4 regions of the Rhizobium sp. AN68 genome follow, and region 1 is predicted to be linked to each of the others. Evidence: riboswitches for the same ligand, from Rfam matches in the RefSeq annotation. Region 1 holds a riboswitch; each other region holds the start of a gene.

The links. Region 1 has a riboswitch for cobalamin ahead of nrdH (glutaredoxin-like protein NrdH). Riboswitches for the same ligand answer to the same signal wherever they lie in the genome.
Region 2: another riboswitch for cobalamin. It lies ahead of RBH71_RS06215 (ABC transporter substrate-binding protein); the one in region 1 lies ahead of nrdH (glutaredoxin-like protein NrdH).
Region 3: another riboswitch for cobalamin. It lies ahead of RBH71_RS16785 (CbtB domain-containing protein); the one in region 1 lies ahead of nrdH (glutaredoxin-like protein NrdH).
Region 4: another riboswitch for cobalamin. It lies ahead of RBH71_RS00790 (DUF1852 domain-containing protein); the one in region 1 lies ahead of nrdH (glutaredoxin-like protein NrdH).

What each region holds. Positions count from the first base shown of each region.
Region 1 covers NZ_JARWMI010000003.1:12,115-19,678, forward strand. Annotated here, with positions in the region: gene RBH71_RS13055 (ABC transporter permease) at 1-343, shown strand, start outside; gene RBH71_RS13060 (ATP-binding cassette domain-containing protein) at 343-1,125, shown strand; gene RBH71_RS13065 (nucleoside triphosphate hydrolase) at 1,122-1,751, shown strand; cobalamin riboswitch at 1,883-2,107, shown strand; gene nrdH (glutaredoxin-like protein NrdH) at 2,363-2,584, shown strand; gene nrdI (class Ib ribonucleoside-diphosphate reductase assembly flavoprotein NrdI) at 2,597-2,995, shown strand; gene nrdE (class 1b ribonucleoside-diphosphate reductase subunit alpha) at 2,983-5,172, shown strand; gene nrdF (class 1b ribonucleoside-diphosphate reductase subunit beta) at 5,189-6,163, shown strand; gene RBH71_RS13090 (alpha/beta hydrolase) at 6,192-7,304, opposite strand; partial or broken gene recF (DNA replication/repair protein RecF) at 7,461-7,564, shown strand, end outside.
Region 2 covers NZ_JARWMI010000002.1:616,648-624,211, forward strand. Annotated here, with positions in the region: gene RBH71_RS06205 (ABC transporter ATP-binding protein) at 1-52, opposite strand, end outside; gene RBH71_RS06210 (FecCD family ABC transporter permease) at 49-1,077, opposite strand; partial or broken gene RBH71_RS06215 (ABC transporter substrate-binding protein) at 1,074-2,106, opposite strand; cobalamin riboswitch at 2,271-2,507, opposite strand; gene RBH71_RS06220 (GNAT family N-acetyltransferase) at 2,547-3,425, opposite strand; gene argE (acetylornithine deacetylase) at 3,637-4,761, shown strand; gene RBH71_RS06230 (2-hydroxyacid dehydrogenase) at 4,786-5,709, shown strand; gene RBH71_RS06235 (cupin domain-containing protein) at 5,736-6,092, shown strand; gene RBH71_RS06240 (hypothetical protein) at 6,182-6,370, shown strand; gene RBH71_RS06245 (aldehyde dehydrogenase family protein) at 6,400-7,564, shown strand, end outside.
Region 3 covers NZ_JARWMI010000003.1:769,005-776,568, reverse strand. Annotated here, with positions in the region: gene RBH71_RS16800 (type 1 glutamine amidotransferase family protein) at 1-166, shown strand, start outside; gene RBH71_RS16795 (hypothetical protein) at 270-584, opposite strand; gene RBH71_RS16790 (CbtA family protein) at 589-1,305, opposite strand; gene RBH71_RS16785 (CbtB domain-containing protein) at 1,317-1,499, opposite strand; cobalamin riboswitch at 1,665-1,890, opposite strand; gene RBH71_RS16780 (c-type cytochrome) at 1,982-2,902, opposite strand; gene RBH71_RS16775 (c-type cytochrome) at 2,989-3,423, opposite strand; gene RBH71_RS16770 (LysE family translocator) at 3,539-4,168, opposite strand; gene RBH71_RS16765 (helix-turn-helix transcriptional regulator) at 4,302-5,027, shown strand; gene RBH71_RS16760 (metallophosphoesterase) at 5,132-6,001, opposite strand; gene RBH71_RS16755 (superoxide dismutase) at 6,134-6,736, opposite strand; gene RBH71_RS16750 (hypothetical protein) at 6,957-7,301, shown strand; gene RBH71_RS16745 (GNAT family N-acetyltransferase) at 7,306-7,564, opposite strand, start outside.
Region 4 covers NZ_JARWMI010000001.1:167,354-174,917, reverse strand. Annotated here, with positions in the region: gene RBH71_RS00805 (LLM class flavin-dependent oxidoreductase) at 1-971, opposite strand, end outside; gene RBH71_RS00800 (helix-turn-helix domain-containing protein) at 1,058-2,155, shown strand; gene RBH71_RS00795 (methionine synthase) at 2,508-3,536, opposite strand; gene RBH71_RS00790 (DUF1852 domain-containing protein) at 3,561-4,538, opposite strand; cobalamin riboswitch at 4,641-4,854, opposite strand; gene RBH71_RS00785 (hypothetical protein) at 5,631-6,911, opposite strand; gene RBH71_RS00780 (glycosyltransferase family 2 protein) at 7,004-7,564, opposite strand, start outside.

The sequences.
Region 1 (7,564 bases):
CGGCGTTAACGTCAAGCGCATGCTGACGACTGTCTACACACTTTCCGGGCTTATCTGCGCCTTCGCGGGCTGGGCTCTCATCGGCCGCATCGGCTCGGTATCGCCGACCGCCGGTCAGTTCGCCAACATCGAATCCATCACCGCAGTGGTCATCGGCGGCATATCGCTGTTTGGCGGACGCGGCTCTATCATGGGCATGATCTTCGGCGCGCTGATCGTCGGTGTCTTCTCTCTCGGCTTGCGACTTATCGGAACAGACCCACAATGGACCTATCTGTTGATCGGCGTCCTTATCATCTTGGCTGTCGCAATCGACCAGTGGATCAGAAAGGTAGCAGGCTGATGGCAAAAGAACCTATCCTCACAGCACGCAATCTCGTTAAACGCTACGGTCGTGTGACTGCGCTCGACAATGCCGATTTTGACCTTTATCCGGGCGAAATCCTCGCCGTCATCGGTGATAACGGTGCTGGAAAATCCTCTCTCATCAAGGCGATTTCCGGTGCGGTGACACCCGATGAAGGGGAGATCAAGCTTGAAGGCAAGCCGGTACAGTTCCGCTCGCCGATCGAGGCGCGCAAGGCTGGTATCGAAACCGTTTATCAGAACCTTGCGCTGTCTCCCGCATTGTCCATAGCCGACAATATGTTTCTCGGCCGTGAAATCCGCAAACCCGGTATTCAGGGAAGCCTGTTCAGGGCACTGGACCGTCCGGCGATGGAAAAGTTTGCCCGTGAGAAACTCTCTGAACTCGGCCTGATGACGATCCAGAACATCAATCAGGCGGTGGAAACCCTCTCCGGCGGCCAGCGCCAGGGTGTTGCGGTGGCGCGTGCAGCCGCCTTCGGCTCCAAGGTCGTCATCCTTGACGAACCGACGGCGGCGCTCGGCGTCAAGGAAAGCCGCCGCGTTCTCGAGCTTATTCTGGATGTGCGCGCGCGAGGGCTACCGATCGTTCTCATCTCGCACAACATGCCGCATGTTTTCGAGGTTGCTGACCGGATTCATATTCATCGGCTGGGCAAGCGTTTATGCGTCATCAATCCGAAGGACTATACCATGTCCGACGCCGTCGCCTTCATGACGGGCGCCAAGGAAGCGCCAAAGGAAACGCTGGCCGCATGACGTTGAAGCTTGAAACGATCGTCGAAGATGTTCTTCGGCGGGCAGAGGATAAATCTCGTTTTATCATTGCCATTGCCGGTCCCCCTGGGGCCGGCAAATCCACGCTGGCGGATGCCCTGTGCGGTGCCCTCGTGGCGCGCGGCGAGGCTGCGGCTGTCCTGCCCATGGACGGCTTCCATATGGATAACGGTATTCTCGAAGAACGGGGGCTCTTGCCGCGAAAAGGCGCACCGGAGACCTTCGACGTGCGCGGCTTTCTTGATATCGTCTCCGCAGTTCGTCAGGGCGGGCAAGAAGTTCTTGTCCCGGTTTTTGACCGCTCCCGCGAAATAGCCATTGCCTCCGCTCGCGCCATCGCGCCAGAAACACGCTTCATCCTTGCCGAAGGCAACTATCTGCTGTTGAGCGAGGCGCCGTGGACGAAGCTTTCCGGCAGCTTCGATCTTACCGTCTTCGTAGGCCCATCCGTTGCGGTGCTCGAGGAACGCCTGCGGGATAGATGGCAGGGCTATGGTCTCGATGCGACCGAGATTCACGCCAAACTGTTCGAAAATGATCTTCCCAACGGAAAGCGGGTGATTGAGAACTCCCGCCCCGCCGATATTCGCATCGATATCTGGGAATAACCCGCCGCTTCCGTCCGTAGGCGGCATCGAGCATTCACCGTTAAGCCTTTGTTGACCATGTGTTGAATCTTTTTGATCCACAGGGTGGGGCTTTCGCATGTCTAATTATTGACGAAAAAAATTCCTCATATACTATATGTGGTGTTCAAGGTTCTTTCGATTCGCAAGCGTCGGGAGCTAAGACGGGAATTCGGTGCGCAACACCATTATGGTGAAGCAATGCCGAAACTGCCCCCGCAACTGTAAGCGGTGAGCATCGTTCCGATTTGAGCCACTGGCGCTAAGTGCTCCGGGAAGGTGGGAATGGATGTTTTGACCCGCAAGTCAGGAGACCTGCCTTGAGCGAAAACGTCCACGGGCGGGGTGTCCGGAAGGAAGGTGTATGACGCAAATGAATTGCGTGCGCCCTTTTCTGCCGCCTCCAGAACAAGCTTCGGGGTGAAGTCATGCCAGTGCATTTTTATAAGTTTCTACGCTCGTCGGCGTAGACAGCGATCTTACGCGGCCTGACCCGCGCGCCTCGCCAGAATGACAGAACCATCGCCACCCGCTTGTGATTGCAGGCGGGCAATGTTGAGCCGTGCGTAAAAGCGGCTTCGAAAGAGGAAACTATGACCGTCACCGTTTACAGCAAGCCCGCCTGCGTCCAGTGCACTGCCACCTATCGTGCGCTTGACCGCATCGGTGTCAGCTACGAGATCGTCGATATCTCCGAAGATGCGGATGCCCTCGATCACGTTCGCGGCCTTGGTTACATGCAGGTTCCCGTGGTCGTTGCCGGCGAACGCCATTGGGCGGGTTTCCGTCCGGACATGATTGGCTCGATCAGCTGAGGAGGCGATGCGATGGGGCTGATCGTCTATTATTCCAGCCGGTCTGAGAACACTCATCGCTTCCTTCAGAAACTGGGGCGACGATTGCTTCGCCTGCCGCTCGGCGCCGAGGAAGACGTTCCTCACGTGTCGGAGCCCTATGTTCTCGTCACCCCCACCTATGGGGGTGGCGGCATGAAAGGAGCTGTACCGAAACCGGTTATCCGGTTTTTGAACGAGCCCTCAAACCGAAATCTCATTCGCGGCGTCATAGCGGCGGGAAATACGAATTTTGGCGCAGCTTTCGCATCCGCCGGAGATATCGTGTCGCGTAAATGCGCGGTGCCGTTTCTCTACCGCTTCGAGCTTCTCGGCACGGAGGAAGATGTCGCCAACGTCAATCATGGATTGGAACGATTTTGGACACGCTGACCTCGAGCGCGGTGCGCAACACGGATGCCAAACAACAAGTAACCGCTGCGCAGAAACACCTGGACGCGGGACTGGACTATCACGCGCTGAACGCGATGCTGAACCTCTACGATGAAAACGGGAAGATCCAGCTCGACAAGGACCGCCTTGCGGCACGGCAATATTTCCTTCAGCACGTCAATCAGAACACGGTGTTTTTCCATAATCTCAGGGAAAAGCTCGATTATCTCGTTACCGAGGGATATTACGAGCAGGAGGTGCTGGACCAGTATTCCTTCAATTTCGTCCGTGACCTCTACGACGAGGCCTATGCCAGAAAGTTCCGTTTTCCGACATTTCTCGGCGCCTTCAAATATTATACGTCCTATACGCTGAAGACCTTCGACGGAAAGCGTTACCTGGAGCGTTATGAGGACCGCGTCTGCATGGTGGCGTTGGCTCTGGCGCGTGGCGACGAGCAGCTTGCCCGCGATCTGATGGATGAAATCATTTCCGGCCGCTTCCAGCCGGCAACCCCGACCTTTCTCAACGCTGGCAAGAAAAGCCGCGGTGAGCTGGTTTCGTGTTTTCTGCTGCGTGTGGAAGACAATATGGAAAGCATCGGCCGGTCCATCAATTCAGCATTGCAGCTTTCCAAGCGTGGCGGTGGCGTAGCACTGTCCCTGACCAATATTCGCGAAGCCGGCGCGCCGATCAAACAGATCGAAAACCAGTCCTCTGGCGTCATTCCTGTCATGAAGCTGCTGGAAGATTCGTTCTCCTACGCCAACCAGCTTGGCGCGCGCCAGGGCGCTGGCGCGGTCTATCTGCATGCCCACCACCCGGACATCATGCGTTTCCTCGATACCAAGCGCGAAAACGCCGACGAAAAAATCCGCATCAAAACCCTTTCGCTCGGCGTGGTGATCCCTGATATCACCTTCGAACTCGCGAGAAACAACGAGGATATGTACCTGTTCTCGCCGTATGATGTTGAGCGGGTCTATGGCGTGCCGTTTACCGAGATTTCCGTCAGCGAAAAATATCAGGAAATGGTCGCCGACAGCCGCATCCGCAAGAAGAAGATAAAGGCACGCGAGTTCTTCCAAGTCATCGCAGAAATCCAGTTCGAAAGCGGTTATCCCTATATCATGTTCGAGGATACGGTGAACCGCGCCAATCCGATCGCCGGCCGTATCAGCATGAGCAATCTTTGCTCGGAAATCCTACAGGTCAGCGAGGCGAGCGAGTTCAACGACGATCTCTCTTACAGCCATATGGGCAAGGATATTTCCTGCAATCTCGGCTCGCTCAACATTGCTTCAGCAATGGATTCGGCTGATTTCGGCAAGACGATCGAAACCTCCATCCGGGCGCTGACGGCCGTTTCTGACATGAGCCACATCTCGTCTGTCCCTTCCGTGGAAAAGGGCAATGATGCGAGCCACGCCATCGGGCTTGGTCAGATGAACCTGCATGGCTATCTGGCGCGCGAGCGCATCTTCTACGGCTCCGAAGAGGGCATCGATTTCACCAATATCTATTTCTACACGGTGACCTATCACGCCATCCGCGCCAGCAATCGCCTCGCCACTGACAGGGGCCAGAGCTTCAAGGGCTTTGAAAACTCCAAATATGCCTCGGGCGACTACTTCGATAAATATACCGACCGGGAATGGCTGCCCGCGACGGAAAAGGTCCGCGACCTTTTTGAGAAAGCTGGCATTTCCATTCCGACACAGGAGGACTGGAAAGCGTTGAAGCAGGCCGTCATGGAGACCGGCCTCTATAACCAGAACCTTCAGGCCGTGCCGCCCACAGGCTCGATCTCCTATATCAACCACTCGACCTCCTCGATCCATCCCATCGTCTCGAAGATTGAAATTCGCAAGGAAGGCAAGATCGGCCGTGTTTATTATCCGGCTTCCTACCTTTCGAACGACAATCTCGAATATTATCAGGATGCCTACGAAATCGGTCCGGAAAAGATCATAGATACCTATGCGGCGGCCACCCAGCATGTCGATCAGGGTCTGTCGCTGACGCTGTTCTTCCGCGATACGGCAACGACGCGCGATATCAACCGGGCGCAGATCTACGCCTGGAAAAAAGGCATCAAGACCATCTACTACATCCGTTTGCGCCAGATGGCGCTGCAAGGCACGCAGGTTCAGGGCTGCGTATCCTGCACGCTCTGAATTGAGGGACAAGACAATGAATATTGCCGTAAAACCCGCGTCCCGTATTCGCGCGGTCAACTGGAACCGCATCGAGGATGACAAGGATCTCGAAGTCTGGAATCGCCTGACATCGAATTTCTGGCTACCGGAAAAGGTGCCGCTCTCCAACGATATCCCGTCCTGGGGAACGCTGAAGCCGGAAGAGCAGACCCTGACGATCCGCGTCTTCACCGGGCTGACATTGCTGGACACGATCCAGAACGGCGTCGGTTCCGTGCGCCTGATGGCGGATTCGGCGACGCCGCACGAGGAGGCGGTGCTTTCCAACATCTCCTTCATGGAGGCGGTCCACGCCCGCTCCTATTCCTCGATCTTCTCGACGCTCTGCTCCACGCCTGACGTCGATGACGCCTATCGCTGGTCGGAGGAGAACGAATTCCTGCAACGCAAATCCGCGCTCATCATGCGCGAATATGATAGCGGAAATCCGTTGAAAATGAAGGTCGCCAGCGTGTTTCTGGAGAGCTTCCTGTTCTATTCCGGCTTCTACCTGCCAATGTTCTGGTCAAGTCGCGCCAAGCTTACCAACACGGCCGATTTGATCCGTCTCATCATTCGCGATGAGGCCGTGCATGGCTATTACATCGGCTACAAGTTCCAGCGCGCGCTCGAACGTCTGGGCGAAGCGGAAAAACAGGAGATCAAGGATTTCGCCTTCGATCTTTTGCTCGAGCTTTACGACAACGAGGCCAAATATACCCAAGACCTCTATGACGGCGTTGGCCTGACGGAGGACGTCAAGCAGTTCCTGCATTACAACGCCAACAAGGCCTTGATGAATCTGGGTTACGAGGCGCTGTTTCCGCCCGAGGCTTGCCGGGTCAATCCTGCGATCCTCTCGGCGCTGTCTCCCAATGCCGACGAGAACCACGACTTCTTCTCCGGCTCCGGCTCTTCTTATGTCATCGGCAAGGCGGTCGCCACAGAAGACGAAGGCTGGGATTTCTGAACCGGTTGTCGCCAAGAACCCGCAAAAGTTATTGCGGGTTCACGACCTGGCTCGCAAGCCGGAAGGGGCTGGATACCGTTGCCCCGATAGCATCGAACACAAAGGCACCCGCGCGGCCTATGCCGTTTTCGCCGTTGCCGTTCCGGCTCGCCTCCAGTTGTGGCACCAGCGACGCGAGTGCCGCATAGCGGTCGTGGTTGAGCGGATCCGATGCCTTGAGCTTGGAGATGTCAACGAACTGAACGCCCTCTTTCAGGGCGGCTTCCTGCACTTGAGGATCGGTCACATCCAGCGCGCCTATGCGGGTGACGTCGGCCCCCAGGATGGAGGAAGCCTTCAGGGCGCGGTCGTCCTTGGAGACGAGAATGGTGAGCGGCGGATTGAGCCTTCCCACCACCTCGATCTGCTTGCGGAAAACATCGGCGTCGATATCCGGCGCGGCCAGCACTACCTGTAGTTTGGAGAGCACATCGTTCCTGCCTTCGAAGCGCAATTGTCGCAGCGCTTCCATGACCAGCCAGCCGCCCATGCTGTGACCGAACACGACAATGCTTTTTTTCGGTGTTTGCCTGGTAAGGTCGGTCAGCACCGTGGCCAGCGCGTCTCGCGAATAGGTCGCTGATTCCTTGTCGGCCACGTAACCGGTGACGCTCGCCTGGGACGGCCAGGAAAAGACCAGCGGCACACCATCCATATTGGCATCGGCTGCCATTTGTGCCGCACGGAACAAGGCTTCCTGATAGCTGTAATTATAGCCATGCACAAAAAGCGCAATCTGCTTGCCGGAGCGGGTGACGTCGCCAAGATCGGAATTGAAACGCGTTTTCGTCAGCATATCGGCTTTGGTGACGACAAAATCCTTGCTCGGGTTCGGCTTACCTTTGGACCATTCGATATTTCCGCTTTTATGGCTGGGAGGAATGGAAATGTCGAAGCGCGCATAATTCAGCTCAGCCGCCCGCCCAGCGCTAAAGCCCTTTTTGGCCTCGTTGTTTTTCTCCCGCGTGCTCGCCACATAGGCTGTCACGATTTTCGTATCGGTGGTCTTGGTGTTTATGGCCTGCAACACATCCGCCCCCGGCCTGCCCGCGCAGGATGAAAGAAGGCTGAGAGCGAGGAGGAGCGAAAAAATCAGGCGCATGGATGGGGTTACCGATAATGAGGGACCACGCATAAATAACCGGCCGCTCAAAAAGTTGCTACTGGAGACTGGATTGCGGTGTGGTTGCATTATGTTCAATGCGGACGACGCATTCCCCACCTTGCTATCCAGCTATGTTCGTTTTAGGCCGTACAGATGACGAATAAGGTGTCGCTTTTACGGCTGAAACTCACGGACTTCCGCAACTATGCGGCGGCGTCGCTCGCGCTGGATGACCGCCACGTGGTGCTGACGGGTGA
Region 2 (7,564 bases), on a different contig from region 1:
CGATGTCGAGATTGCCGGCATGGAAATGCAGATCGTGGGCGGATAATTTCATGACCGGCCTCTCTTCTGCCCGAGAATAAAGGCGAAGGCGGGCGCGCCGACCAGCGCAGTGATCACGCCGATCGGCAGCACCTGCCCCGGAATGACGGTGCGCGAAAGAATATCTGCGATGATCATGAAAATTGCACCGGTCAGCGCCGTCACCGGCAGCAACATGCCGTGGCGAACGCCAACGAAGATGCGCGCCGCATGCGGGATGACGAGACCGACGAAGCCGATGGAACCGACCAGCGACACCATGACTGCCGTCATGACCGCCGAAACCGAGATCAGCACCGCATAGACCCGGCGCACTGGAATACCGAGCGAAGCTGCTGCCTGACCACCGAAAGCGAAAGCATCAAGCGCGCGTGCGTACCAGAGGCACACTCCAAGACCCGCAATACTGACCGGCAAAGCCAGCCAGACATCCGGCCAGCGCACGCCCGAAAGATTGCCCAGCAGCCAGAACATGATGCCGCGCGCCTGTTCGGCATTGGCGGATTTGGTGACGATGAACGACGTCATGGCGTTGAACAGTTGCGAACCGGCGACCCCCGCCAGGATGATGGCGCTGTTGCCGTGCCCTGCCCGCACCGCCAGAAGGCTGACAAGCGAAAAAGCCACAAAAGCCCCGATCAGGGCGCCGGCCGGCATCGTCAGGAACCCCGCCCCGAAGCCCAGAAGCGCCACGGCCACGGCCCCGGTTGAGGCGCCTGCGGAAATACCGAGGATATAGGGATCGGCGAGCGGGTTGCGCAGAAGTGATTGAAGCACCGCACCGGCCAGCGCCAGCGAGGCGCCACAGCACGCGGCAACAACGGCGCGGCTGAGGCGGTAACTCCAGACGATGCCCTCATCCAGCGGCTCCAGCGGATAACCCGCATGGAAGACACGATTGGCAATGGTCTTTGCCACCACGTCGAACGGAATGGCAGTCTCGCCGATGGCCGCACCGGCCATCAGCGCGACGAGCAGCAGGGCGAGTGCGGCAAAAGCCAGACCCGCCCTGCCAAGATTGACGGAAAGACCGTTCACTTGGCGAGACCGGCTGTGGAAATCGCCTCGGCCAGCGTTTCAATGCCTTCGATCGTGCGGATGGTCGGGTTCATCGCCTGCGCGTCCATTTCGAAGACATGGGCCGCCTTGACGGCGGGCATGATGCTGGCAACCGGATCGGTAGCAAGGAACTTGAGCTTGACGGCGACGTCATCGGCGGGGAAACGCCGGCGGTCCATCTTGCCGGCAACGATCACGGACGGATTGGCCTTGGCGATGGTTTCCCAGCCAACAGTCGGCCATTCCTCATCGCTTTCGATAACGTTCTTCAGCCCGAGCGCGGACATGATGTAACCCGGCGCACCATTGCGGCCCGCCACGTAAGGATCGATATCCAGCTCGGCGCTGGAGAACCAGAAGACTGCTGAAATCTTGCCATTCGCCGAAGCGATCTTGGCGCGGGCGGCTTCCTCACGCTTTTTCAGGTCGGCAACGACTTCCTCGCCGCGATCCTGCACGTTGAAAATTTTCGCAAGGTCGCGGACCTCCTGGTAGATCAGGTCCATGGTGAAAACGGATTTGCGCACGCCGTCGCCGCCGCCGGAATTGTCCTTGCCCATGCAATCGGCAGGCGAAGTATAAACGGGAATACCGAGTTCGGCGAATTGCTCCGGTGTTCCGACAACGCCTTCGGGACCGATCTGCCACTGGAACTGCGTCGTCACGAGGTCCGGCCTCTTGCCAACCACCGCCTCGAAGCTCGGATCATTGTCGGCAAGCCGCTCCACCTTGGCATTGGCGTCCTCGTAACCCTTAAGAACCGGGCCGATCCACAGCGCCGTACCTACCACCTTGTCGGCCACGCCGAGCAGATAGAGAACCTCGGTCGTGCTCTGGCCGACCGATACCTGTGCGGGCGGGCGCCTGCTTGAAGGTGATTTCGTGGCCGCAGCTATTGATCGTCAGCGGATAGGTGGTTTCGGCAGCCTGAGCGGCACCGGCGGGCAAGGCCGCTAATGCGACAACCAGAAGACCGGCGGAAACCGGCAGGCGTTTGAAATGAAACATATGTTCTCCAGTCTAAATAAAGTGGCGTGATCCGCAGGCCGCGCGTCAAAACGCGTAGTGACAGAGCGACAACAAGTGTGGAGATGGAGAACGGGACTCTAAATACGTTTCCGCAGACGGAAAGGTCATAATCAGCTCCTCTTCCGGGCATCCCCGCCCGTAACGATGGTCAATATTATGACGGCAGGTCTCCTGGCTCACGAATATGCGCCGTTCATCTGCCTTCCCGCACCTTGAAGGGTGCAGTGGCATGACGCTTTTCAGGCGTCACGAGGATGAACGGCAATCCGCTTACAGTTGCGGGGGCAGCCACGGCATTGGGCGATAGAAATCACCCGCACCATGTTCCCTATTAATCCCTTTGCCCTTCGGCTTCAGGAACCGTCGCTTTCTGACATAAGGGGCAAGCGCCTGGGCGTCAATTGCGATAGTGCTGCAGCTCAGCACAAAGACGGACCCGCCAACGCGAAAATTTTTGTAGCGCCGGAGGGCGCCGGTTGCGGCGCGTCTTTGGACATGGTGGTAAGGGTTTCAATCACCACCAGCCCGGATTGCGCAATAAAATCAATAAAGAGACTATTGTCGCTGATGGTGTCGAGACGCACCAGCTCATCGTCCAGATCGGTAAAATGCCGCCTTACAAGCGCAATCGCATCCATGTCCGCACCCGCAACGACCGGACCGATAATGTGGCCCCGCCCTGCCGCACGGCGCAGCGCAAAAGCGGTAAGACGGTCCGCCTCAAACACACCGTAACCCGCATTCTGCGTCAAAAGTCGCTGCAAAACGTTCCGGCGCGAAACGCCAAAAGCCGCCCGGTCTAGTTCCACCACATCAGTCAGATGACCTGCGGATAACGGCTCTATTCGTTGTTTTCTGCCGGGCGGCGATATCTCGAAAAGGCAATTCGCCCTTCCCCGGAACAGATATACTTTTTCCGTATCACCGGCAAAACCCAACCTTGAAAACAACCGCCGCGACGCTCCCGTCGCGTTCAACCGCAGGGAGACAGTGGGGAATTTCGCGACAAGTTTCTGCACCAGCCATGGTGCTACGCCCTGCCCCTGCAAGCGGGGGGAAACAATGACCATGCCGAGCGTCGCAAACCCCTGATCATAGGGAAAGAGCATCGCGGTTGCGACAACACGGTCGATCTCATCGAGCGCAGCGAGACCCACGCCGCATTGCCGCAGAAAACACCATTCATTCGCGTGATATCGCCATCCGACGGCCATGGAGAGTGCATGCAGATGATCGGCATCCACGTCCGCGATATACACGGTCCGCAGCTCGAAACTATCGACTTTGAGCAGGTCCATAACCAACGGCCCTCATCCCCTACGGCTCACAACCTTCATCCGGTCCCGGCCTAGCCCACGACATCCGACGGTAGCCGGTTACGCCAGCACGAATTTTCTGAAAGCACTGGAAGGTCACAACAATCTACCGAAATCATTCGCATTTCAGCAGATAAACGTCGCAGTCCATTCTAAGCTTTCGGGATGACAATCCGGTCAGCGGAGACGACCATTGAACGCAATCGAAATCCTTGAGCGTCTCGTCGGTTTCCCGTCGGTCGTTGGAACCGCCAATGGCGATATTGCCGGCTGGATCGCCGATTATCTTGAAAGCCACGGCGCGAAAGTATCGCTGCTTGCGGGACCGGAGGGCGACCGCGCCAATCTCTTCGCCACCTTCGGCCCGGCCGATCGCGCCGGCTATGTTTTGTCCGGCCATATGGATGTCGTACCCGCCAGCGAGCCGGAATGGTCTTCCGATCCCTTTACACTGCGGGCGGAAGATGATCGTCTCTACGGGCGCGGAACCACAGACATGAAGGGTTTTCTGGCCACGGTTCTCGCCGCGGCGCCTGCATTTTCGCGCATGGCGCTGAAACGTCCCGTGCATATCGCCTTTTCCTATGACGAGGAGGCGGGTTGCCGTGGCGTTCCACATCTTCTCGCCAGATTGCCTGAACTTTGCGCCGCACCGGCGGGCGCAATCATCGGCGAACCGAGCAATATGCGGGCGGTTCGTGCACACAAGGGCAAAGCAGCAGCTCGCATTACCATCCGTGGCCGTTCCGGCCATTCGTCCCGGCCTGATCAGGGGGTTAATGCCATTCACCTGATGACCGGCATCATGGCAAAGGCCGTGGAGACGGCACATGAGCTGACGAAAGGCCCCTTTGAAGCGACTTTCGAGCCGCCCTATTCCTCGCTGCAGATCGGCACGATGAAGGGCGGCCAGGCGATCAACATCATCCCCGATTTCTCGGCCATCGAGCTGGAAGCGCGGGCGATTTCCGGCATATCGCCGCTTGAACTGCTCGGGCCGGTTCGCGCAAGCGTCGAGGCTCTCGCAGCAAAGGGTGTCGATATCGAATGGACGCCTATGAGCGATTATCCGGCGCTTTCGCTTGCAGCCAATGCTCCGCTTGTTCTGCTTCTGGAGGAATTGACCGGCACCCCCTGTCTCGCCGCCGTCAGCTACGGCACGGAGGCGGGGCTGTTCCAGGCGGCGGGCATCGACGCCATCATCTGCGGACCAGGAGATATCGGCCGCGCCCACAAGCCGGACGAGTTCATAACGACGGGCGAACTTTCGGCCTGCCAGTCGATGCTGGAAACACTCGCAAGCCACTGTACGGCTTGAACCTTCGGGAAGCATAGATTTCAGATGACGTTTCTCTTCAATTCCGACGCCAAGCGCGGCGAGATTTTCCGGCAGGCTCTAGCTGCAGAACTGCCTGATCTGCCGTTTTCGATGGATGCATCAACTGTCGATCCCGATGCAGTCCGTTACCTCATCACCTGGACGGTACCACAGGACATTGCCCGTTACCGCAATCTCGAAGTCCTGTTTTCGATTGGCGCGGGTGTCGACCAGTTTCACATCGAGGCGATCCCTGAGACGGTAAAGGTCGTACGCATGGTGGATGAGGGCATCATCCGCATGATGCAGGAATATATCTGCCTCGGCGTACTTTCCCTCCACCGCAACCTGCCGGTCTATTTAAACCAGCAGCGCCAGCAACTGTGGAATGCCCTGCCCCAGCGTCAGGCGGAAGAGTGCCGGGTGGGCGTTCTCGGCCTCGGCATGCTGGGCGTTGCGGCGCTGGAGCGGCTGAAACCTTTCGGCTTTCCGCTTTCCGGCTGGAGCCGCTCACAGCGTCAGATCGATGGCGTCACCTGCCATCATGGCGACGACGGCCTCAAATCCATTCTCTCCACCAGCGATATTCTCGTCTGCCTGCTGCCTCTCACCGACGAGACCACGGGGCTTTTGAACGCCGAGCGTCTGGGGATGCTTCCAGAAGGAGCGGGGCTGGTTCACGCCGGGCGCGGCAAACAGCTCGATCATGACGCTTTGCTCGATGCACTCAACAGCGACAGGCTTTCAGGTGCGGTGATTGACGTTACCGATCCGGAGCCCCTGCCCAAAGACCACCGCTTCTGGACCCATCCGAAAATTCTCCTGACGCCGCATATTGCCAGCGTCACCCAGCCCCATTCCGCTGCCCGCACCGTCGTCGAAAATATCAAACGATACGAATCCGGTCTCGAACCGCTCGGCCTCGTTGACCGTAGCCGCGGATATTGATCCTACCGTTCCAAGAAAGGACACCCATGTCTCTCCTCAAGACCATCGACACCAATCCCGCCTTTGAACCGAAAGCCTCCAAGGCCCTGCCCGAACGCCTCATCGCCGGCGACCCGTCGTTCAAAACCTGGCCGCTAGATGAAGCCCGTGATGGCACCGTGCATACCGGCATCTGGGAAGCGACCCCCGGCGAAAGCCGCTCGATCAAGGGCGAGACATTCGAGTTCTGCCACATTCTCGAAGGCGTTATCGAGATCACACCGGAGGGCGGCGCGCCGCTGCGTTACACGGCGGGCGACAGCTTCGTCATGAAGCCCGGTTTCGTTGGCGTCTGGAAGACAATCGAAACCGTGCGCAAGATCTATGTGACCGTGAACGGATGATTTGCCGAACAGCATGCCTGGCATCCCGGCTGATGGAGAGGCATTTTTGAGAAAAGCGATGGCTGGCAATCCGCAGGAGGATGCCAGCCATGGTTTACATGGGTATCCTGCCCGGATGCCTTTCGACCGGATTTACGGCCCTCGATCGGACCCGCCGCAAGGTTTTCGGCGCGGTCTTCCTGCCCGCCGAAGATTGCGCTGTGGGCCACCAGCAAAACAGGATTTTCGTTCACCGCCCCCGCCGCAGTCGGTCGATGCTGCTTGCCATCAAGGAGTAGCTTTGGCGCATATCCACAGAGGATCATCCATGACGCTCAGCTTCGATCCAGACAGCCTGTCCCTGCCGATCGGCCATTTCATCGGCGACCGGCTGATCCCGGCTAAAAACGGCATCGACATGCATCGTCCTTCGGACGGCATCGAATATGCCGGTTGCCCGAAGGCGGATGCGGCACTTGTCGATGAGGCGGTGCAAACCGCCAAAGCCGCACTGAAGAGCAGTAACTGGGCCGGCGTGCGCCCGCGTGAGCGCACCAGGGTGCTGCAACGCTGGGCAGACCTGATCGAGCAGGAAGCCGAGACGCTGGCGAAAATCGAGGCGCTCTCCTCCACCCGGCCCGTGGGCCACCTGATTGCCGGCGATATCGCCGTCACTGCCGAACAGATCCGCTTCTTTGCCGAATTTGCGGACAAGGAGGGCGGTGATCTCGTGCCGACCGACGATACAAGCGTCGGCATGATCATGACCGAGCCCTATGGCGTCGTGGGCGCCATTACGCCCTGGAATTTTCCGGTGTCCATGGCGGGCTGGAAGCTTGGCCCGGCACTCGCAGCCGGCAATGCCGTAGTGCTGAAACCATCGGAAATGACGCCCTTCTCCAGCATTTTCATGGCGCAACTGGCCATCAAGGCAGGGCTGCCCGCCGGGCTCATCAACATCGTGCTGGGTGACGGGCCTGTGACAGGCAATGCCATCACCGGCCATCCCGAAATTTCCAAGGTCAGCTTCACCGGATCGACGGCAGCAGGTTCGGCCATCATGGCAAATATCGCGCGTACCGGCGTCAAGCCCATGACGCTGGAACTGGGCGGCAAAAGTCCGCAGCTGGTTTTTGCAGATGCCGATATCGAAAAAGCCGCAGCCGCGATCGCCGGCAATATTCTGTCCAATGCCGGGCAGGCCTGCGTTGCCGGCTCGCGCATCATCGTTGAAGAGAGTGTCGCAGAGGCGCTTTCCGCCGCAATCATCGCCCGCATGAAGACGGTGAAGCCCGGCCCGACCTGGGACGAAGCAACACAGTATTCGCCGATCATCTCCGAAGTGCAGCGCCAGCGCATTGACGGCATCGTGCAGGCGGCTGTCGCCCATGGCGGCGAATGCCTGACGGGCGGCGCGATCATGGACGGTCCGGGTTATTTCTACCAGCCGACCTTGATCGCAAATGTCGACCAGACCTCACCTGCTGTCACAG
Region 3 (7,564 bases), 760 kb from region 1:
CGAAGCGCTCTATCGCGACCAGCCGAAGGCGGTCAGCGATGGCGGCATCGTAACCGCAGCCGGCAGTGCACCCGTCAGTTTCGCGGTGGAAATTCTGAAACACCTCGGCCTCTTTGGTCCGGAAGCCGAGGCGGAACTTCAGGTTTTCGCGGCGGAGCACCGGTGAGGCTCACCTTGGTGTCGAGAGTTTTGCGGATCCTCCCACCTCATTCCTGTGCTTGTCACAGGAATGAGGTGGTGGGGAAGTTAAGCCGCGAGACCATCACAAATCACCCCTGATCAAGCACCCGGCAGACACGGAGCGCGACATCCCCGCCCTCCCCCGCAATCGCACGGCGGATATCGCGGCTGTTGAGATGCAGACTGCGACCGGCCGGCAAAGCCGAGCGTTTTATCTTGGCAAGGGCTGCGGCCGTAAAGGCAGCCTCATTCTCATGAAAATAGGCGAGCGCCGCTTCCCGTTCCGGGCTGACGCCAAGGACTGCCTTGAAAGCAAGGCGATGCACGGCGCAGAAAGCGCCGTGACCGGGAACGGCAAAACGCAGCGCATCGAGTTCCTCACTCCATTCGGCTGCGCCCTGCATGGTTTCAAGCCTGCTGGAAGCGCTTCAGGAAAAACGCGCTCAATGTTCCGAGCAAGGCCCAGAAGACAAAGCTGGTCACGGTGGCGGCGACGATGAACTGTCGTTCCAGCGGCAGCGGTGCCAGCGCATGTTCACCTTCCGGCGGCAGGGGCGCGCCCACCACATGTGGAGCAACGATCAACACCATTGCGAGCACGATTGCCCAGGGTTCGCGGCGGAATGCGATCAGCGCAATGCCGCCTGCGGTCGCCGCAACCGTCGAAAGCCACCAGATTTGACGCGCCTCAAGCGCGGCCGCCGGGCTGCCCGGCAGTTCCGGCGGCAGGCCGATCATCGGCGCAAGCATGACGGCGGCAAAACCGGCCACACCCCACAAAAGGCCTTCGCGCCAGCCGGCATCGGTGCCGCGCAGCGAGATGAGGCCGGTCAGCACCAGCGCATAACCGATGGCAGTCAGCACGTTGGCGGCGACCGTATAGGCGGTGCGCTCGAAGCCGTCGGCCGGAGACCAGGCTTCCTCGTTATGTTCGTGCGCGGGAACGGCAGCGCCGGTCGTGGCCGGAGCATCGTGGCTGTGGGGCGCTTCGCCACCGGCATTTTCATAGGCTTCCGCCTTCAGGATCAGCGGCGTGGTGCCGAAAGCCTGCATGGCCGAAACGGCGAAGCCGCCAACGATGCCGACGAGGACGGCGGTAAAAACGATATTGCGAAAGAACGACATGCTTCCCCCCCTCAATGGCAAGGGAAAGCATTGGCATGACGTGTGTCATGCGCGGCGTTGTGAACGGCTTCCACATGCGAAAAGCCGACAAAACCGACGACGAACAGGCCAAGCACGATCGCCGTCAGCGATTGCGCGAAGCTGCCCGTTTTTGCTGAAACGGCGGCATTTGCCGTATTCTGGTTGATGGACATGGTGACCCCTCTTACGGCGCGACCCCGCGCCTTTAGACGCGGCGGAACGGCAAACGCCGTGCAGCCGCATGCGATACACTTCACCACGGGGATACGAGACTGACACAGGGCGGCACGTTCAAGCACCACCACCCTGAAATTCCGCTCTTCCGGACACCCCGCCGGCATGGACATTTCCGTGATGGCAGGTCTCCTGGCTTACGGGTCAAAACCTGAAACACCTTCCCGGCATTGCCCTCGCCCATATCCGGCGAGATGCTTACCAGTGGCATTTCGTTTCAGGCTCTCCGCTCACAGTTGCGGGGGCAGCCACGAATGAGGATGTCTCCCTATCGTGTTCCCTTTTCACCTTCCGGAACGCCCGGAAGGAACCATCACAGGATCGTTATCCGATGGGTGTGGGTGGGAGTCAATGGCAGGCCGGCGTGAGAATTGCGCGCCGCGGCTGGATGCCGGATCAAGTCCGGCATGACGGCAAAGGGCTACCGTGCCGGGATGGCCTTCAGATAGGCGGCGATCGCATTGCGGTCTTCGGCCGTCAGATGCGCCATGTTCTGCTGCACCTTGACCATGGAGCCGCCGACGCTGTCGAATTCCGGGGTGAAGCCGGTTTCCAGATAGTTGGCAATATCGGCCGCCTCCCAGCTTCCGACACTCTGCGAGCCGGGGGTAATATCGGGAATGCGGCCCTCGCCTTCGGGATTTGGACCACCGGCCAGCCATTTGCCATCGAGAAAACCGCCAAGCGCATTGCGCGGCGTGTGACATTCGCCGCAATGGCCCGGGCCTTCCACCAGATATTGGCCGCGCAGCAATTCGGCATTGGCATCGGCAAGCTCGACGCGGGGTGGCGCGGATGTATCGAAATAGAGGAATTTCCAGCCGCCCAATGCCATGCGCATGTTGAAGGGGAACGGCAGTTCATGATCCGGCGCGTCATTCTGGCTGGCGGGCAGAACCCGCAAATAACCGAAGAGGTCGTTGATGTCCTTCTGCGTCATGCGGGCATAGGAGGCGTAAGGGAAGGACGGATAGAGATGTTCGCCGTTCTTGCCGACGCCGCGCGTCATCGCATCGCCGAATTCCGAAAGCGTCCAGCCGCCAATGCCATGCTGCGGATCGGAGGAAATATTGGGCACATGGAAGGTGCCGAAGGGGCTTTTCAACGCTTGCCCGCCCGAAAGCGTCAAAAGCGCATCGCCCTTGGCATCTGGTGCCGCATGGCAACTTGCGCAGCCGCCCGCCCAGAACAGCGTTTCGCCATTGGCAAGGTCCGGCTCGCCAAGGCTCACCCAGTGGCTGGGTGCCTGACGCACAGGCGCGGTGACCCAGGCGAAAATGCCGAAACCGGCAATGGCCGCCACCGCGATCCCGCCCGCGAGCTTCGTCCAAATGGAGGCCATGACCCCTCTCCCCATTATCACCTGATGAGATCAGGCATCATTCCCGCTGAAAAAAACGCCGCCGGGAAGCGGCGTTCTTAATAGGATCACTTCTTCAGACGGTAGGTCTGGTGGCACGCACCACAATCGGCACCGAGGGTCTGCATGGCGGCGGTGACGCCTGCCTGATCGGCGGGAAGGCTGGCGAGGACCTTGTCCGCATCGGCACCGAGCTTGGCGGCCTTGGACTTGAAGTCATCGAAATTTTCCCAGATCGCGGGTGCCGCAGAACTGCCGGTCTCGCTGCCCGGGGGAAACTGGTCGGGGAAAGCCTTGGCGTTGGTGCTGATGGTCGTCACGGCAGCCTTTACGGCTTCGGCGTCATAAGGCTTCTGGCCCTTGGAGATGGCAGCAAGCGCCCCCATGGAGCCGCCGATCTGCTTCATCATGCCTTCACGTTTTTCGACTTCGCCGGCAGCGTAGACCGCTCCGGCGCAAAGACAGCCGAAAAGCATGGCCGCCGCGATGGTTTTCAGTTTCATACACTCTCTCCTTGATTCCGGCAGATGCCGAACGCGCGATAACGGCGCGAGGATGCCCTTTCCGCATGGCGAAAAGAAGTCACATTGCAGTGAATTTCCCCAAGAAAACAGAAGTCTAGGAGAGTGCTTCCCAAAGCGTAACCAGGGCTGCGGCAATCAGCATGAAACCGGCGGCGCGGCCGATGAAAATCGTCGCGGCAGGCGAGGAAACGAGCCATGCCCGGCTTTTATCCGCCGTCAGCGCCAGAGCGCCATAGACCGTGAACTGCGTGATGGCCACCATCGCGCCCATTACCAGACCCTGCATCCAGATTGGACCATAGTCGGGTTTGAGGAATTGCGGATAGATCGCCATCATGAAGAGATAGGCTTTCGGATTGGAAAGGCAGGTGAGAACGGCCCGCCAGAACGCCTTTCTGACAGAGGCGCTCGCCTGCGCCTCATCGCCATTGACGGTGATGGCGCTGCGCATCAGGCCGACGCCGATCCAGACCATGTAAGCGGCGCCGGCGACCAGCAGCGGCAGGAACAGCGACGGCATCCAGGCGGCAAGCATGCCGACGCCCAATGCACCGTAAAGTGAATGCACCATGCCGCCGGCGCTCATGCCACTTGCGGCGGAAAGCCCGGTTCTTTTGCCACCCGTCAACGCACTTGCCAGCACGAACAGCATATCCATTCCCGGCAGGATGATGATGCCGAACAGGACCAGAAAGAAAAGCCAGAGATTTTCGGCGTAACTCATGTCAGTATCTCCCAAAACAATTTTCGACACATTCGGGAAAACTCATGTTTCTCAATGTGTTTTGCTGCTTATAGGAAAAGCCAACTGACAGCGTTGTGTCAGTTGCGTTGGGAAACCACCGGGAAAAACGGCAATGCGCAAGGCATCGAGACTGTTCGAGATCATCCAGATCCTGCGGGTGGCGCGCAGGCCGATCACCGCGCAGACCATTGCCGAGGCACTGGAAGTCACGGTGCGCTCGGTCTATCGCGATATTTCGGCCCTTCAGACCATGCGCGTGCCGATCGAAGGCGAACGCGGCGTCGGTTACATCCTGCGTCCCGGCTTCAACCTGCCGCCGCTGATGTTTTCCATCGAGGAGACGGAGGCGATCGTGCTTGCGCTCGCCATGGTCGCGCGCACGGGCGATATCGAATTGCGGCAGGCGGCCAAAAAGGTCAGCGACAAGATTGCGGCATCCCTGCCCGAACCCCTGTCGAAAACCCTGTCGGCCAATGCCCTGCACGCCTGGGGCAGCATCGCGCCCTCACCCGCCGGCGTCGATCTTGCCATGGTCAGGCGGGCGGTGCGCGACGAGGAGCGGTTGGACATAACCTATGGCGATGAAACCGGCACCGAGACCCGGCGACAGATCCGGCCCATCGCCACGATCTATTATTCGGAGACGACCAATATCGTCGCCTGGTGCGAACTCAGGCAAGCGATCCGCAATTTCCGCTCCGACCGCGTTCTGACCTGCAAGACAACCGGCAGCTTTTTCAAGATGGAAGGCGAAAGGTTGCGGCAATTGTGGATGAGCGGCTGGCAGAGCAATCAGCTGGGGACTTCGGAACGAACGACGAATCAAGCCGGCGCGTAAAGCAACTGATTTAGCGCGTCTTTCAATCTTCGTTGTGTGTCGGTGCCCCCGTCTCAACCGCCATTCCTGTGACAGTGATGACGGTTGAGAGGGTGGTACTGACTTCAAAGCACGGCAGCGTTATGCCGCAAGTGCTCCAGCACCCTATCGTCTTCCCGCCCGAAACCGCGGATGACGATTCGGTCGGCAAACACATCGGCAATGGCGAAGGTGTTCTGGTCTGGCGTATCCACCATGCCCTTGAAGTTGACGAAGTGAGTGTTGCCCTGCACCCCGTAATTGCCCTCATGATTATGGCCGCTGAACCATGCGAGGACCGAAGGGTGTACATCCAGAAGATCGAGGATGCGGGGCGCGTCCCACATATTATGGGCGTTGTCCGGATAGACCGGATAGTGGCAGAGAATGACCACTTTTTCACCCGCCGCATCCGCCTTTTGCAGAACGGTCCGCAGCCATTCGAACTGTTCGTCGCTGAGCGACGCATTCCAGTCCTGCGCATTGATCGCACCCACCTCTTGCAGGCGCCTCAGACGCTCTTGCGCCAGCGTGCGGCGCGGATCGCCCGGCGGCGGGGCAAACAGGCTGACCTCGTTGCCGTCAAGCACCACGAAACGTATCTCACCGATGGTGAAATCGTGCCAGGGCGACGCCATGCCGAGGCGGGCATGGATGGCGGACAAGTGTTCGGCGGCAACGGCGAAATCGTGATTTCCCGGCAGCATCACCGAAGGGTGGCGAAGCTGCTCGTAGACGCCAAGGATCGCATCGAAATTTTCAAAACCGCGATCAATGATATCGCCCAGCGTTACCACGAAGGCCAGTTCCTCGCGATTGAAGGCGTCGATCGCTTCGCCAAGCTTTTTCGGGCTTTCGGCATAATACCGGCCCATATCCGGGCGGGGTTCGGCATCGGCATATTGGGGATCGGCAACGATGCCGAATGAGAAGAGCGGTGTGGTTTTTTCAGTCATGATGCGCCGCGATAAACCGGGCGGATGACAGGCTTGTGACAAATGGGAGCGACACGCTGGATTGTCGACCTCAAAAGCAGAACACCCGGCCTTTGGGGGGCCGGGTGCTCAGAAAATTACAATCCGCAAAACTTACTTGGAAGCGGCTTCGTAACGCTCCAGGACATAGTCCCAGTTGATGAGGTTGTCGACGAAGGCTTCGAGGTACTTCGGACGCAGGTTGCGGTAGTCGATGTAGTAGGAGTGTTCCCATACGTCGACGCCGAGGATCGGTTCTGCGCCATGAACCAGCGGGTTTTCGCCGTTCGGGGTCTTGGAGATTTCGAGCTTGCCGTTCTTGACGGAAACCCATGCCCAGCCGGAGCCGAACTGCGTGGTGCCGGCAGCGATGAAATCAGCCTTGAACTTGTCGTAACCGCCGAGATCGGAGGCGAATGCCTGTTCCAGCTTGCCCGGCAGCTTGTTGCCGCCGCCGTCCTTCTTCAGCCACTTCCAGAAATGGACGTGGTTGTAATGCTGGGCAGCATTGTTGAAGAGACCAGCATTGGTGCCAAAGGACTTCTTCACGACTTCCTCAAGCGAAAGGTCGGAAAGACCGGCTTCCGCCGCCAGCTTGTTGCCGTTGTCGACATATGCCTTGTGGTGCTTGTCGTGATGGAACTCGAGCGTCTCGCGCGACATGTATGGTGCAAGCGCGTCGTAGTCGTAGGGGAGTTCAGGAAGTTCGAAGGCCATGGTTTTTACTCCTTTTTGCAGCGGGTTACCGCTCCTAGAAACCGTGTGAGCGGACCATAGGAGCGAACCTCTGTTTGGGCAACCTGTGAAATATCAAAATGTTCCGACAAAAGAGAAAATTCCTCTCAAGCCAGCCGCCACCACATTTGTTTCACAACCCTGGCGTACTGTTTTCCACCCTATCGGTTCGCTTTTGATGAAATTGCAGGAAGGAAATTCCATGACCCGCTCCATGATCCATTGCGCGCTGCTTCTCGCCGCCTTCTCCTCGCTGGCGCTTCCGGCCGTCGCATCGTCTGACGATGCCTGGAAGGAATTCGTGGCGGATGTGCAGACGGCGTGCCTTGGCGCCGGCAAAGACATGATCGAGGACGCCAAGGTGGTGGTCGATCCGGTGGGCAGCGAGAATTATGGCCTCGCCGTCCTCACCGGCAAGGCCAAGGGCGCGGATGCGACGATCAGCCATATCTGCGTTTACGACAAGAAGACCAAGGCCGTCGAACTCGGCAGCGAGCTTGCCGGCGATACGCTGAAGGTTGAAATCCCCGGCTCCACCAAGCCCTGAGGTTTCAGAAACGGGGCGTGGTGTCGCCATCGCCCAGCGCGCGCTGCATCAGCACCGTGTCCAGCCACTGGCCGTGTTTCCAGCCGATGGACTTGAATGTGCCGACATGCTCGAAACCGGCGGCGCGGTGCACACCGATGGAGGCGGCGTTGGCGCTATCGCCGATGACCGCAATCATCTGCCGAAAGCCGCGCGAAGTCGCATCCTCGATCAGCGCATCGAGCAGCTTGCGGCCAATTCCCATGCCCTTCATGGCCGGATCG
Region 4 (7,564 bases), on a different contig from region 1:
TCCATATTTGAAAGATCGACTCCCATGTCGCGGCTGACATGCGCGGCCAGACCCTCATAGCTGACCCACTCGTCGATTTCCTTCGCCTTGCGTTCTGCTTCCTCCATCGTGCTGCCGACGACGAAGGACAGTCCCTGGATGAACTTTAGATCGTCAGGGCCCCGCCCTGCCTGGCTGGCCACTTGCTTGGTGCCCGCGATGCCGATACGGGCTCCGTTCACATTTGGATAGAGCACGAATGTTCCTTCGGCATGCTGCGCCGCAAACTGGCTTCCGCGCTTCGACGCGCCGGCCTGATATAACATCGGCGTGCGCTGTGGCGAGGGGCTGACGAGATGCGGCCCCTGAACCCTGTAGCGCTCGCCCTGATGGTTGATGCGGTGCACCTTGGTATGGTCGCTGAAGACGCCGCTTTCCCGGTCCGCAATCATTGCACCTGCATCCCAGGACCCCTCCCAGAGCTTATAAAGCACATCCATGTATTCATCCGCCCAGTCATAGCGCTGATCGTGGGGGACGATCTTGTCGAAGCCGAAATTCCGTGCAGCGTTGTCGGTCACGCTCGTGACGATGTTCCAGCCGATGCGGCCGCCGCTGATGTGATCGAGGGTCGATGCCTTCTTGGCAAACGCGAATGGGTGTTCGGAAAGAAGCGAACTCGTAAAGACAAGCCCCAGATCCTTCGTCACGCCTGCCAGAGCAGCGCAGAGCGTGAAGGTGTCGTTGCAAGGCATGTGAAGGCCTTGCTGGAAGTATGTATCCCACTTCCCGTCATAGGCGGGATCGATACCCAGGATATCGGCAAAGAAGATCGCGTCGAATTTGCCCTGCTCCAGCTTCTTGACGAGGTTGGCCCATGTTGCGAAATCGTTGAAGTTGGCCAGTTCATTTTTCGGATGCCGCCACGTCCCGTGGTAGATGTGCGAAGGGACGTTCATGGTAAAGCAATTGAATATCAGACGCTTGCGCATAGCTTCTCCTGTTTGTTGTCTTTGTTCCCGGAAACAAGCCTATGCCGCAACGCAACATGCGTCTTGGCTCACAGTGAACAGTTTCTGTGCGCAAAGTGACACTGGCCATAAAGGCATTCATTATCTTCATGCCCGAAGACTGCGGAATGACCCCGGTTCGGGTCGATCGTGCCAGCAGACGAAGATTGCTTGGCATGTTTTTTGCGTCATCATTGCGACAATGGTCGCTGACGGAGGCGCTGGAAATGACTGTCTGGAACGCAACCGAATTGCCGCAGAAGGACCGTTTCCCTTTCTGGAAAGAGGTGCTCTGCCAGGAATACGTCGCTTTGAACTCGACAACAGAAGGCCATGCCCCGTTTTTCGGCCACGTTCGTGCCAAGCTGCTAAACTCGATCAACGTCACGACAATTTCGTCGAGCAGGCAAAAAATTCATCGCCGCAGGCAGGAAATCAGCCGAATGCCCGAACAGGTGTACTTCCTCAATCTACAAGTGGAAGGTCACTGCCGGATGATGCAGAACGGCAGGGAAGCGCTCTTGCAGCACGGTGATTTCTCGATCGTCGATCCGACCGAGCCATATATCAACGATTACTGCAGCGACAGTTGGACCCAGCATTCGTTCCGCATTCCCAAGGCAATTCTGCAGCCTCTTCTGAAGCAACCCGACAGACTGATGGCCACTAAAATAAGCAGCAGTGATCCACTCGCGGGTCTTGCGACCGACTATCTGTCATCGATTGCGATGAATGCCGAGCATCTCGACGCCGCCGCGTCCTTATCCATCACCAACCATCTGGTGGAACTGGTTGCGCTGGTTCTCGGCGTATCCGATCGCGAGGGAGACCGAGCGAGGGGGACATTGCGCAATCAGCTCGCTTTTTCCCTGATCAACTACATCACTTCGCATGCGGCAGATCCGGCGTTGACACCGGCGAAGGCAGCCGAACATTTCCGCATTTCGGTTCGCTATGTTCACCGACTGCTGGAAGACAGCGGCGAGACATTCAGCCAGTTTTTGCTTCGGCAAAGGTTGCAAAAATGCGCGGACGATCTGCGTACCAAACGTGGCAGCTCTATTGGAGAGATCGCTTTCCGATGGGGATTCAATGACCTCTCGCATTTCAGCCGATCGTTTCGGAACCAGTTCGGTGTCGCGCCACGCGAATATCGAGTGCAGTAGCACAAAGCAAGCAGCACCCGTTTGACGTAGACGGGTTCGTGGTCGGTGGATAGCGACGGACTTACATGGCAAGCGAGTTGTCTTGCGCCTTGAAAGGATGGAAACCATCACATCCTCAGTTGAGGTGGTAATAAATGTGTAAATTTTCTAATCTGGGGACGACCTGCTCTTCGGAATTGCCGGCTTGAACAGGCCGTCTTGGCAGCTTTGCGCCAAGAGGCGGACATCCGTCGAAGCCGTCAGAATGATCCGCGTCGTGACCTTATAGCCATTCGTAAGTCTCCCAGCGTTTGTCGCGATGGGCGCGGTGGCGGCGAACGGCTGCCATCCGCAGGTTCAGACTATCAAAAAACTAAACAGTCAGCTCTCTTCGGACGATCTCAGCTCCTGCGCTCAAGGAATTCAGCTTGTCTCTTGCCGCACGACGAGACAGGGGGGCCATGCCGCAATTGGTGCAGGGGCAAAGTTTATCTGCGTCGACAAACTTAAGCGCCTTGCGCAGCGTTGCAGCGACTTCCTCCGGGGTTTCGATGGTATCGCTTGCCACATCGATGGCCCCAACCATCACTTTCTTACCTCGAACAAGTTCCAGAAGATCCATTGGGACATGAGAATTGTGGCATTCGAGGGAGATCATACCGATGCCGGATTTCTGCAGCTTGGGGAGAGTTTCCTCATACTGCCTCCATTCTGACCCGAGTGTCTTTTTCCAATCTGTATTGGCCTTTATGCCGTAACCATAGCAGATATGGACGGCGGTCTCGCACTTCAGCCCTTCAATTGCCCTGTCCAAAGTGGCGACACCCCAGTCATTCACATCGTCAAAGAAAACGTTGAAGGCAGGTTCGTCGAACTGGATGATATCGACGCCGGCAGCCTCCAATTCCTTTGCTTCCTCGTTGAGTATACCGGCAAATTCCCAGGCAAGCTTTTCACGGCTCTTATAATGGCCGTCAAAGAGAGTATCGATCATCGTCATCGGACCCGGCAACGCCCATTTGATGGGTTGTTTGGTCTGCTGGCGCAAAAACTTGGCGTCTTCGACGAACACGGACTTCTGGCGAGACACGGCGCCGACGACTGTCGGGACACTCGCATCGTAGCGATCGCGAATTCTGACTGTCTCGCGTTTTGCAAAATCGACCCCGTCGAGGTGCTCGATGAAAGTCGTGACGAAATGTTGGCGTGTTTGCTCGCCATCACTGACGATGTCGATGCCGGCCTGTTGCTGATCGTCGAGTGAAAGGCGCAGGGCATCTCTCTTGCCTTCCAGTAATTCCTCGCCCTCCAGCTTCCAGGGCGACCACAGTTTTTCGGGCTGCGCAAGCCAGGAGGGTTTCGGCAGACTGCCAGCGGTCGATGTGGGGAGAAGTTTCTTCACGATGGGACCTCTTCTAAGTGATGCTCAGGCGGGGCGGTGAGCAAACAATTGCTCAAGGACGGCGCGGTATGGCTTGATGAAGTGTTTTTCGGTGAACTTACCCTGATCCACCGCCAAGCGATTTCGTTCGTCGCGATCGTAAATGACCCGGGTCAGCGAATAGTCCTGGTGCTTCAGGTTGGGCTGGTAAAATGTCCCGGCTGCTGCGTTCGCATTGTAGATTTCGGGGCGATAAATTCTCTGAAACGTTTCCATCGTGCTGATGACGCCGATTAGCTCAATATTGGAGTAGTCGCCCAGCAAGTCCCCAACAAAGTAGAAGGCCAACGGCGCAACGCTGCCTGCAGGCATGAAGTAGCGAACCTGCAATCCCATTTTCCCGAAATACTGGTCGGTGGACGAGAACCCATTCTGCCGGTATTCGACGCCCATCACGGGGTGATGATTTTCGGTCCGGTAATAGGTCTTGCTGGTCGAGGCGCTGATGCAAATGACCGGCGGCTTGCGAAAGTACGAGCGGTAGGCATCCGACCGCAGAAAAGACTTGAACAGGTTTCCATGCAGGTCGCCGAAGTCGGCCGGAATGCTGAAGGCAGGAACGCTCTTGTTATGCTCCGGCAGCACAATGCTGAAGTCGTAGTCTCGCACATAGGAGGAGAAGTTATTCCCCACAATGCCGTCGATACGTTCACTGGTTTTGTGATCGATGATCGTCGTCTTCAGTATCTCGATGAGGGGAAATTTTTCACCTGCGACATCGAAGCTCATGTCGACCGAAATGATCTCCAACTCGACAGAGTATCGGTCCGATTTGGGATTATCCCAGTGCGCGAGGGCGTTGAAGCGGCTGTCGATCATGCGCATGACATTGCGCAGGTTTTCCTGCCGCTTTTCGCCCCTGGCCAGATTGGCGAAATTGGTGGTGATGCGCGTATTTTCTGAAGGACGATAGTCCTCATCGAAGGGTACGCTCGTGATCGTAAAAATGCAGGTCTGAGACATGTTGTGCCCCTATAAAGTTGGGGGCATGGGTCTGCGGACGCATAGCAAGACGGGCCGCGACAATGCAGCCTTTGCTACGGCACACTGGGACACCCCGCCCGTGGACGTTATTTCACCAAAGGCAGGTCTCCTGGCTCACGGATCATCACTTCCGTCCGTCTTCCCGGGGTAAACCAGTGACATATTGGACTTCAGCTCGCCGCTTACAGTTGCGGGGGCAGCGTCGGCTTTTCCGCATGACACGGAGCACCGACTTCCCTCTTAGCCCCGGCACGTTGCGTGCAACGACTGGGGAACCTTAGGCGTGACGACCATATTGTAAGCCACGTCATCGGTCAACATCATATAACGATATCTTTATGTCCTTAAGTCTACGTTTCCATTGTCGGTTCCGACCGAGTAGGTTGCATTCGGCGTTGTCAGGCGATTCTCACATACGCGGACCTAGCCGTGGCAAACTAAAGATGAATCGTCGACTGTCGGTTCGATCCTGACAAGCGCAGGTAAGCATGCGTGATGACAGCTTCCGGGAAATAGTAGACGTCTCGCGCCACGCAGTTGAAAGGATCAGACCACACCACGAACAGTTCCTGGCGCGGGAGCAGCCTGGTGAAACCGGAGGCGCGCATGATTTCGGCTGCCACAGGCGTTTCAACGAAGCGGCGCCGCTGGAGGTTGGGATGCTATTCGGACATGCCCTACTGTGCCGGCGCAGCGCTATTTAAGGGATCGGCGTTTGAATTAAATAGCGAATGAGCGAAGGCAAGCACCCTTAAATAGCGGGCCGATAACATCACGGACGCGTATCCGCGACAGCATCGCCGATCTGTGCTCGGTCCTTCGGACCACCGCATGTAGTTGAAGGTGCACAGGAAGTTCCGATCCGCACCGGGCATCTGACAGGTCTGGCAGTGGGCGGTATTCGGCTTCGTTGATCGTACCGTTAGGCTTTAACCACTGGAACTGCCAGTCGGCAGTCAACGTTGCGGTTTTACGCTTTTCGCCGCTTTCAGCAGCGTCATGCGTCCCAGTTTTCAATCTCCGGCGCAACGGCCTGGAGCAATATCCTTCTGCTGCCGCCGAGACGGACGATTATCCCTCACAAAGACGAATACAACCGCTTTTTCTAAGAAAAGGGTTCCAGCCTTTCGCTGCAAGGATTGCCCAGGCAGTGGCCCCGACATGCGGCAACCTGAAATATTTGAAGTCGGCAAATGTCGAGGTCGGCCCGATCATCAGCCCGGTCGTCAGTTCGTCCCCGAGTGTCGCGTAGATCAGGTTATCGGGAGATATTTGTGCGGCGATGGTGGCAAGCAGCGCCTCGGCCCGCTCGGCATCGCCGACCTGCTGAAATGCCAGCGCGGCCTGGGCCGTACCTTCCAGCCACACACCATCCCGATCGTCGTTAAAATCAAAACCTCCCGCAACCGCATAATGCCGATCAACCCAATGCAGAACACGCCCACTGCGGCCCCGAAACTCCGGCACGGCGAGAATGGGCCAGAGCTCGGAATCTATTCCGGACTGGCTCGAGTTGGGTGTGTCGCTTCCGGGTTGGCTGCCGACGTAAAACCGTCCCTGCTGCTCATTCCACATCGCATCAAGAAATTTGCGTGTTTTGTCCCGCATCGCCTGCCAGGCGCGCGCTCCCTCAATTTCGGCGAGCCAACCCGCAACGGCATACACATCGAGATTATGTTCCGTCGATTTCCACTCGAGTTTGGCCGGTGCAGGCTCATGACCGAATGTGCCACCTGTGTAGCCGATATCGCGGGCGCCCGCCGTATGCGCATCGATCCAGCGCATGAGTTTGGTCGCTGCCTGCACATAGGACGGATTGCTTAATCGTTCACTGGCAGTGAGAAGCGCAAGTGCCGCCCAGGCCAGGTTGCCCGTTGCGCTGCCGACCTGATAGTCATCCTCGACCCACGTCTTGCTGGCCTCACTCCAGAAACCGGGCAAAAGCATAGCATCATTTTCGTTCGCAACGGGGCCGGAACGGTAGGCGTTGCGCAGGCGGCCATCGCTGTAATAGCGATCGTTGTTGACGGCGAGCAGCAGCGCATCGGCAACCCTTTTTGCTTCGGTATCGTTGCCACAGGAAAAAAGGGCAATCGTCGCCAGGGCATTGTCATAGGTGAAACCCGCATTTGAAAGAGCGGGATCAAGCGCTTTGCCGCCCGGTGCAGGCTCAAAGCTCCGAAATACGAAGGGGGTGGTGGATTTGTCCATCTTCCCAACGAGACCCGCACACAAGCTCACAGCAAGGCGGTCGCGAACTGATCCGGAACCGGTGCGCCCATCGCCAGCAGCGACCACTCCTGTTGTGAAGCAGGTCATGAGAACTGTCGCGACGATCGATTTGACAGACATGAGTTTTCCGTTTGGTAGGCGCTTTTCCAAACAAGCCCGCCTCTAGCTTGCGGTTTACGTCGAGCACGGTCCCGGGTTTGGCGCGAATTGTCTTAGCTGAAGGCCCTTGCGAGTAACATCTGCATGGACTTCAAGAGGTCGCCCTGTTCCGCGACATTTTCGGGCGCATTGCGGAAAAGCAGCCTCAAGATTGCACGATGCTGGTCGGCAGTCGGGGTGAGAGTGAATTTGCCGGGCGTTTGCGACACCTTCGTTGCATCGATCTGCACCCAGCCCACATCGGGCACGTACAGGGACTCTGCCTCGGCGTAAGACCGGTTGAAATCCGCCAGGGTCGCGGTTTCGGTCGAAAGCGCCACGATCCGTACCGCCTTCACCTCGCTTGCGCACTGCAAACGGCCTTCGAGATCCACGCCGATCGGCTCTTCCTTGTCGACACGTGGTAATTCGATGCAGCAGATGAGGCTGGTGAAGGCAATCACCATGGCGACCGCCGACCAGATGAGGTTGAGACAATCTCGCGCCGAAAATTCTACAGGGGCGTCCCATGCGTAAACGGCGAGTAGAACTGAAACCGCGGAGGTGACGGTGACGATTGCGAAAAATAGCGCTGTAGGCCCATGAATGCGCACCTGTGACCGGTCACCACCTTT